4 regions of the Paenibacillus nitricinens genome follow, and region 1 is predicted to be linked to each of the others. Evidence: predicted binding sites of a transcription regulator. Region 1 holds the regulator's gene; each other region holds the start of a gene.
The links. The regulator Rex, encoded in region 1, represses fermentation and respiration genes when NADH is low (regulators of the CRP and FNR family bind a similar motif). The targets are predictions, from matches to a motif close to TTGTGAAATATTTCACAA.
Positions count from the first base shown of each region.

Region 2: ACN6KS_RS15385 (cytochrome ubiquinol oxidase subunit I) is a predicted target of Rex. The motif match lies at 1,446-1,463, and genes of this name have one in related genera.
Region 3: ACN6KS_RS30015 (cytochrome ubiquinol oxidase subunit I) is a predicted target of Rex. The motif match lies at 1,154-1,171, and genes of this name have one in related genera.
Region 4: scfA (six-cysteine ranthipeptide SCIFF) is a predicted target of Rex. The motif match lies at 1,405-1,422, and genes of this name have one in related genera.

Region 1 is NZ_CP183948.1:4,557,225-4,559,432, forward strand. Features, by position in the region: gene ACN6KS_RS20245 (amidohydrolase) at 1-944, opposite strand, end outside; gene ACN6KS_RS20250 (redox-sensing transcriptional repressor Rex) at 931-1,584, opposite strand; gene dinG (ATP-dependent DNA helicase DinG) at 1,716-2,208, opposite strand, start outside.
Region 2 is NZ_CP183948.1:3,491,638-3,493,845, reverse strand. Features, by position in the region: gene ACN6KS_RS15385 (cytochrome ubiquinol oxidase subunit I) at 1-1,285, opposite strand, end outside; gene ACN6KS_RS15380 (GNAT family N-acetyltransferase) at 1,822-2,208, opposite strand, start outside.
Region 3 is NZ_CP183948.1:6,746,114-6,748,321, forward strand. Features, by position in the region: gene ACN6KS_RS30015 (cytochrome ubiquinol oxidase subunit I) at 1-1,040, opposite strand, end outside; gene ACN6KS_RS30020 (cold-shock protein) at 1,264-1,494, opposite strand; gene ACN6KS_RS30025 (cold-shock protein) at 1,587-1,787, opposite strand; gene ACN6KS_RS30030 (S1C family serine protease) at 2,207-2,208, opposite strand, start outside.
Region 4 is NZ_CP183948.1:800,074-802,281, forward strand. Features, by position in the region: gene ACN6KS_RS03590 (helix-turn-helix domain-containing protein) at 60-260, opposite strand; gene ACN6KS_RS03595 (SF0329 family protein) at 397-966, shown strand; gene scfA (six-cysteine ranthipeptide SCIFF) at 1,448-1,597, shown strand; gene scfB (thioether cross-link-forming SCIFF peptide maturase) at 1,720-2,208, shown strand, end outside.

The sequences.
Region 1 (2,208 bases):
TCTTCAAACATATCCAAATTATTATTACTTGCCGCTCCATCTGTACCCAGTGACACCTTCACTCCGGCCTTTAGAAGATCCGTAACTCGAGCAACTCCACTAGCCAGCTTAAGATTGCTTCCAGGGTTATGGGATACACCTACATCATGACGAGCCAGTATCTCGATCTCTTCATCATTCAAATGAACACCATGAGCGATTATAGACGGACGTGTGAACATTCCAAGCTTCTCTAAATGCGCTACTGGCCGCAGTCCGTAATCCACCACATTCTGCTCCACTTCGCGTTTCGTTTCGGACATATGGGTATGCATCGGTAAATTCAAATCATGAGCCGCCTGCACAAACTTAACAAAGAAGTCTGGTGGGCATGTATATGGGGCATGTGGCGAGATCATTGTCGTAATTCTACCTTCAGCCTTACCATGCCAGTTACGCGCAAAAGAAACCGCTTCCGCAAGCTTCTGATTTTGTACTTCTTCTGGACATAGACCGATTACGCCTCTCATTAGTACGGAACGAATACCTGATAATTCGACGACCTCCGCTACTCGGTCCATATGATCATACATATCCAGGAAGGTTGTAGTGCCACCTTTCAGCATTTCAAGTACAGACAAGGAGGTTCCCCAGTATACATCTTCTCCGGTGAACTTCTCTTCCATCGGCCACATCTTCTCCTGAAGCCACACCTGAAGCGCTAAGTCATCTCCATAACCACGAAGCAATGACATTGCGGCATGGCCATGCGTGTTTACCAGACCTGGCATAAACAACAGACGACTGCCATCAACAACTTGCACATCGTCTTCTATTAAAGGCTCTTCTTTTCCTATGTAAGTGATCAAATCATCTTCAATAGTCATATATCCACTAAGAACCGGCTCATCCGTTCCCGGAGTAAGAAAACGCCCGCCCTTGATAATCGTTTTATTGCTCTTCATTTCTGCTTTCTTCCTTTCCATCCTTCAAATAATAAGCAAGGCTTTGCAAATCTGTTGTAAAATCAGCAGCATGAACCCGGATATTCGATGGTGTTTTTAGAATCACTGGTGCAAAATTTAAAATCGCCTCAATGCCAGACTCAATGAGAATATCCGCTACATTCTGCGCTTCTGAATCAGGTACTGTAATTATCCCAATTCGAATACCTTGCTCACGAACCGTCTGACCAAGCTCCTCCATCGGTTGAACGGTAAGTGAGTTGATTTTCCGCCCTACCTTAGGCGCATAGGAATCAAATATAGCGGTAATCTTCATAGTATCTTTCAAATAAGCATTATAATTAGATAATGCATGTCCAAGGTTACCGGCACCCACTAAAGCCACATTCAGTTGTTGATCCAGCTTCAGAATATGACGGATTTTCTCAATAAGATAAGTTACGTCATACCCGATACCTTTTCTGCCGAAATCTCCAAAATAAGCTAAATCTTTGCGAATTTGAGCGGGATTCAAATCAAGTTTCTGTCCTAGCTCTTGAGAGGAAACGGTTAATATTTCACGTTTCTGTAGATCATTTAGGAAACGTAAGTACACAGGAAGTCTGCGAACAACGGCTTCTGATATTTTTTCCGATTTCATAATTTACCTCCTAATGTAAGTAATATTCTTTACTAACCTTATACTAATTCGTGTACCTCGTCTCAATGAAGAGCGGTATTCTTATACCGCCCTTCATTGTAGAGTGATTAATATGATCGATGACGTTCTTTTTAAGAAACGCCTCCGTCTTCCAACCACTCCGCTATACGAGGAACCATTTGATCCGTAAGCATATGCTCCATTTTTGGGCCAGGCAACGAATAGAGGAAATATTTCCCATAGTGAGATTCGATCACCCTAGTGTCATACACAATAACAATACCCCGATCTTGCGCTGTCCGCACCAGCCTTCCAAATCCTTGCTTAAAGCGAATAACCGCCTGAGGAACAGACAACTTCATGAACGGATTCTTTTTCTGGGCTTGTAATAACTCAGACTTCGCTTCCGCTAGGGGATGGTTTGGCGGTTGAAACGGGAGCCTCACGATGGCCAAGCATGTTAATGCTTCACCCGGAATATCAACACCCTCCCAAAAACTGCTTGTTCCTAACAGTACAGAGGCTGCACTGTCCTGAAAACGGCGGATCAGCTTGCTACGGCTGCCCCCCTCCACGCCTTGACCCAGCACCGTGATCTCTTGTGAGGCTAGAGCCTCTTTCAAA
Region 2 (2,208 bases), 1.1 Mb from region 1:
TGTTGAACAAGCGTCTTAGCACGATTACACACATACTGCCGAGTACGATGTACAGGAGCAATAAGCCGAAGAAAATAATTCTTACATTCGGAGAAGTCGTGGCTGCTTCCTCTACACGCATATATCCACGGATAATCCAAGGCTGGCGCCCAACTTCTGCATAAAACCAGCCCAGCTCAACAGCCAGAAAAGCGAGCGGCGCGATCAGTGCGAGGATACTTAGCATCCACTTGTTAAGCGCATTACGTTTTTTCCAGAACACAAACAGGAAATACAGGACCGCTATCGCGAGTAAGGCAAATCCAATTCCGGCCATTAAATCAAACAGGTAATGAACGAGAAGCGGCGGCCATTCATCTTTGGGGAATTCCTCCAGTCCCGTTACCTCTGCGTTAAAGTCTCCAAAGGCCAGGAAGCTGAGCACCTTCGGCAGATGAAGAGCCCCTAGAACTTCATGCTCTGCATTCAGCCATCCCATTAGAACCAAATCCACACCGCTACCCGTCTCAAAATGCCATTCAGCCGCTGCAAGCTTCTCCGGCTGATGTTCGGCCAAAAACTTGGCGGACACATCTCCAGCTAATGTGTTTAGCAAGCTGAACAGCAAAACAACCGCCATCATGAGATTTAAGGATTTTTTGTGGTATGCGGATACCCCTTTTCTCAGCATTGCAAAGGCTGCAATTCCGGCTAATAGGGCAGCTCCTGTTAAATAGGCCGAGCTTAATACATGGAACACCTTGGAGAACGTCGCTGTATTCAGCATCGCTTGCACTGGGTCAATCGCTGTGAATTGGCCTGCTTCCATGACAAAGCCTCCAGGCTGGTTCATGAATCCGTTCACCGTCGTAATAAAAACGGCAGACATCCCTGCACCGGCGACAATCGGAATCGTCAGCAGCCAATGGATATACGGATTTTTGAACCGATCCCACGTATACAAATAAATGCCTAGGAAGATGGCTTCAAAAAAGAAAGCGAACACTTCCATGAATAACGGAAGTGCAATAACATTCCCCGCCAGTTTCATAAAATTCGGCCATACCAGGGCCAGTTGTAGTGAAATCGCTGTACCGGTCACGACACCAACCGCTACAGAAATGACAAATCCTCGAGACCATCTTTTTGCCATAAGGGTATAATGGGGGTCCTTCTTTCGGATTCCTATGAACTCTGCTATAGCGATCATTAGCGGTATACCGACGCCAATCGTCGCAAAAATAACGTGGAACCCAAGAGTCAAGCCTGTAACCAGCCTGCTCCATAGCACCGTATCAATTTCCATTCTTTACTGCTCCCTTCAAACTCTGTTCATTTTTCGTCATTTGATGCTTATGATTAGGCCAGCTAACTGTAGGCTGCATTCAATATCAGATTAAACAAGGCTCAGAGACATCGTTGCCTGTTCGTTTTAGTATGACGTTCCTCGTTGTTTGCTATGTAAAAAGAGAAAAATTTCACAAAGCAAGAGATGGCGAGACCTATTTACCTGATACTGAAGCAATCCGATTAATATAGTGGCCTAATGATTAAAATTATCATATCTTAAATTTTTAGTAATTCAATCACTGAGACCTCTTCATCTCTAAACGTTCAAGAAAGGGACAAATCTTTTTAACAACTCGGTGAATAACACAAAAAGCATCCGAAGGAGCTATTGATTCATTAGCTTATATGTGATGCTACAAGTATTCTCGTATTTCGATGTTAGAGAAACACGATATTTTCTCATTCCAATCCTTTATATATACCCTTTTTTGGCAACAAAAAAACACTGACTCAACTCATCAGTGTTTTTGAATTAAGCGAATATCATCTTCGTTATGACAAATCTTTTTTCATCTCATATTGCTCTATAAATACGTCAAGACCAACTTCTTTAAGGAAACGTATAGAATTTATATCTCTTTTGTCTACATTATTGACGGTGATGAGTGCATGTCTCTCTCCAATCCAATGAAATAAGGAACGTCCCAATCCCTGATTTCTTTTTTCTCGCAAAACGCCGAACTGTAGAACAGCTCCATTGGCTGATTTTATTATCGCGTATCCACAAATCTTGTTGTCTTCCATTATGGTGACCACATCGTACAGATGCGGGTTTCGTAAAATTGCCTCAGCGGATTGTTCCCAAGAAGGTTCGAAATTCCAATAAGCATGTACCGATGTCCAATCGAATTCTTCCAGTCGAACCATAGAAATGAATGT
Region 3 (2,208 bases), 2.2 Mb from region 1:
TACATACCCAGTACAATCATTAACGTTCCTGCTAGAACCATGATCCGGAAACTCCAGAATGTCGTACGTACAGGTGGAATATAGTCACCGGGGCCATAGGTTTGCTCATACTCAGCCTGCAGCTCAAGCATACCTTTAACTTCACCGGAAAATTTACTGTATGAAAGGAAGCTCAGCATGTACGGAATTTGAAATTCACCCGTACTTTCTTGCTTCTCAGGATCAATATTTGCCCATACGGTCCAAGGTGCCGGGTCACCACTCTTACCCCACAGTCCTTCGGAAGCCGCCATCTTCATAGGTTGAGTTTCAACCAAATACTGTGCTTGCGCATGACCTGCCACTGCTACACCAATCGAAGAAATGATCCCTACGATCGCTGCAATTTGAAAAGATTTCTTAAAAAAAGATACATCTTGTTTCTTCAATATCTTGTACGCACTAATCCCCGTTACGAGGAAGGCGCCTGTTGCATACGCAGCAAGAACCGTGTGCGGGAATTCAACCAGCAATTGTCCGTTCGTAATCAGCGCGAAGAAATCATTCATTTCTGCACGTCCATTATTAATCGCAAAACCCACAGGATGCTGCATAAAAGAGTTCGCTGCTAGGATCCAGAAAGCAGATAACATCGTTCCGAATGCTACCAGCCAGATGGACAACAGGTGCACTCTCTTGGACACTTTGTCCCAGCCGAATATCCAGATTCCAATAAAAGTAGACTCCAGAAAAAAGGCTGCCAATGCTTCAACTGCAAGCGGAGCCCCGAAGACATCACCCACAAAACGTGAATAATCAGACCAGTTCATCCCGAACTGAAATTCCTGCAAAATCCCTGTAACTACCCCTACTGCAAAGTTGATGAGAAACAGCTTTCCCCAGAACTGCGCCATTCTTTTGTACTCTTCATTGCCTTTTCTAACGTACATGGTCTCCATAATCGCAATCAAGAGCGCTAGTCCGATTGATACCGGTACAAAGAAATAGTGGAATATTGTCGTCGACGCAAATTGAATACGCGACAGCATTACTGTATCCATATTTTTCCCTTCCTTCTCCCCTTTTCGTTAATTATATTGTGTCAAAAATTCAGACGTCGTTTTGTGATATATGTCACACAAAGGAGTGCTTTTAACGGTGAAATTCAAATGATTTGTGACAAAAATCACAATTTGCCTTAAAAAAAGCAAAAAAAATAAGACGGTTTGACCGTCTTGAAGTTGTTCACTGCTCTATAACAAGCTTGACTCATAAAGGCATTGGTTAGGTAATGGAAATACCCTTCTTCAGCGATTTGAGATCGCCATTCGAATTAAGCAATTGTGGTAGCATCTTCGTGCTGCGAACCATTGGAGAGTCACATAGACGGCAAGAAGGCGCATGTTCAAATGCGAAATTATCCCTCATCCATCCGTTGCATCCATCATTGGTACACGCCCAAATCGCGGTATTTTCTTCCGGTATTTCTTCCAAAGGTTTCTTCCGGTAGTTCATTGCCGTTCCTCCCATCCTGTAAGTCAATAGTGACTAACTAGATATAAAAAGACCGTCCCAACTTTCACAAGCTGGGACGGTTTCTTCTATTATTACAGTTTTACAACGTTTTCGGCTTGTGGTCCACGGTTGCCTTGAACAACGTTGAATTCAACGCGTTGGCCTTCGTCCAAAGTTTTGAAGCCGTCGCCAGTGATTGCGCTGAAGTGAACGAATACGTCGCTTCCGCCTTCAACTTCGATAAAACCGAATCCTTTTTCTGCGTTGAACCATTTAACTGTACCTGTTTGCATGTGTGTTACCTCCACAAATTTAAATTAATATGTTCTTTTTATCTTCAAACAAAGAAAAAATTCACACATTGAAAAAGGTTGTATTACCGAATATAACAGCCCTTTTCAATGCGAAAATTAGGGACTAAATGTATGATTGATATCATATTACCACACCTGATTAGCAAAGGCAAGCTGGCATCCGTATATATCCGTTTCTACCCTAATAAGTATTACCTTCCAATGTAAGGGTTGCCAGTCAGCCCAAAATTCATTAAATCAGCTTATAACTGCCATATTTATCAAAAATTTAGAAGAAACAGATCCCCGATAGCGATACAGAGTATCGCTATTTCAGGAAGCTCTACCTTCTCAACTGAAGGGGTAGTCCGCTCTACTTGTCATTACTGCTATATCATTATATGCCGACTTCCAGCATATT
Region 4 (2,208 bases), 3.0 Mb from region 1:
TCGGACATTAATGCATTGTTGCGATAAAGTGTTGTTCGAAGGAAAAAGCCGCCGAACCGTTAGGCTTGACGACTTTCTACCCTGCTTATTCCCAATTCAGCAATACGAAGGTACAGCGATGAACGACCAATTTTCGTTACCTTGCATATCCTAGCGACCGTTTCACCTTTAACGTACATCTCGACCGCGTGATTCATTCCCTCGTGCTTATCGTGATAACGCTTGACAATACCTATATACTTCCCTTCCCGCGGGGACAAAAACCAAATATTTTAAGTCGTTCCTCTGTTTTTATATCAAGATATTATTCAGGTTTTAGTGGGATTGTATATTATGTATTGTATAATAGAACGACTGCCTGAGCAGGTATTTATAACATAAAACATAGGAGGATCCATGTCCTGGAGCAAATTGAAGCAACAACTGGAGAGTTTTCTCTGTCCTGCGTTATACGGCAGGGTTGAATATCGTGCAAGCAGTTACCGTTATTTACCTGATAAATCAGGGAGTTGTTATATTTCGGTAGATAAAAAGAACGTATTCAATATGAATGATAGAACTAGCTCAATTAAATGGTATCAGACGGAGCAGGAGATTAAGAATGATTCAGAGCTCCAAATTCCTATCAACCATGAAGACATTGAAGCGGTTAGAAAAGATAGTAAGGGGATCATCCCGGAGGATCGGCTAATCGTAATTGCAAGAAGCAGAAAAATATCAGAAGTTGCAAAGGAGCTTTTGTCAGCACAGACGTCATTAAGTAAATCAAATTTTATTGTTACAGCTACTAAGTATTTATCTATTTCCATAGAGGAGAGCTTAGAGAGCGACGATATCTTATTGAATATTTTAGCCTTAGTGGACAGACGAGTTGGAAAAAAGCGAATGTTGAACATGAGCGAGAAGATGAAGTTAAAGCATCCAATTGTGCAGTATTTTTATGAACTACGGCGTAGTACATTATAAAAATAAATAACTTCATTGAATATTCAAAAAACACTCCCTACAAAAATCCCTAATTCTACGCGACTTCTCCCCACCATAACAATAGCCATGATAATGAGAGGGATGTTCGCATATGGTGCATATGGAATCGGAGAGTGTCGCTCTACTGGTAAGGAAGGATACAGTGTTATGAGATCCTTATATTTATTGGACTTTACGGACAAGTATGAGGAAAAATCGTTATTCAAGAGATGGCATTATTGCCGTCTCTTTTTTTTTCTTTGGTCACTTTTTTAGCATTGCTCTGACTCTGGTTCCCTCTACGGCATCCTACGATCAAGCATGAAAGACTGCACGAAAATTAACGTTGATGCTTATGTTTAAGCCCTCTCTGCTCTGCTAGGTGACGGGAATCATAGACGTACTTACGTGAGGTTGCTACGATGTTCCATGGAAATTAAGTGAAAGTGATCACAAGAAATTACAGAAGGAGTTATTTATCGTGAAAAGAATCGTAACACTGAGCACCCGCAAACTGATGGATACCGCAAAGCACGGCGGATGCGGCGCATGCCAGACATCTTGCCAGTCCGCTTGTAAAACTTCCTGCGGCGTTGCAAACCAGAAGTGTGAAAATGCAATGAACAGATAGGATTCGGAATTTTACCGCCCATTGCTCTGCTGATGGGCGGCTATTTTTAAGAAATGGACGCTACCTCTACAGGATGGTAAAGCCGTTTCTACTTATGTGCAAAAGGAGCCTGATTAGCAAGTATGATTCATCAATATAAACTAAACGGATACAATATCGTTCTCGACACTTACAGTGGATCGGTACATGTTGTGGATGACCTAGCATATGAAATTATAGCGCTTTATGAGGAAACTTCTGTCGAAAAAATTGTGACAACGATGTTGGAAAGATATAAACAGGGTTCCAGCATTTCCGAGAGCGATATTCGAGAAACCATCGCGGATATCGAGGAGCTTATAAATGATGGTCAGCTCTTTACAAAAGATGAGTTCGAGAACCTCTCGCTCGATTTAAAAAAACGAAAAACTTATGTCAAAGCGCTCTGCCTCAATGTAGCACATACCTGTAATCTATCCTGCGACTATTGCTTCGCCAGCCAAGGGAAATACAACGGAGATAGAGCAATCATGAGCTATGAGGTTGGACAAAAAGCTATCGATTACCTGCTTGAAAATTCGGGTCATCATCGCAACCTGGACATCGACTTTTTCGGTGGGGAACCGCTTTTG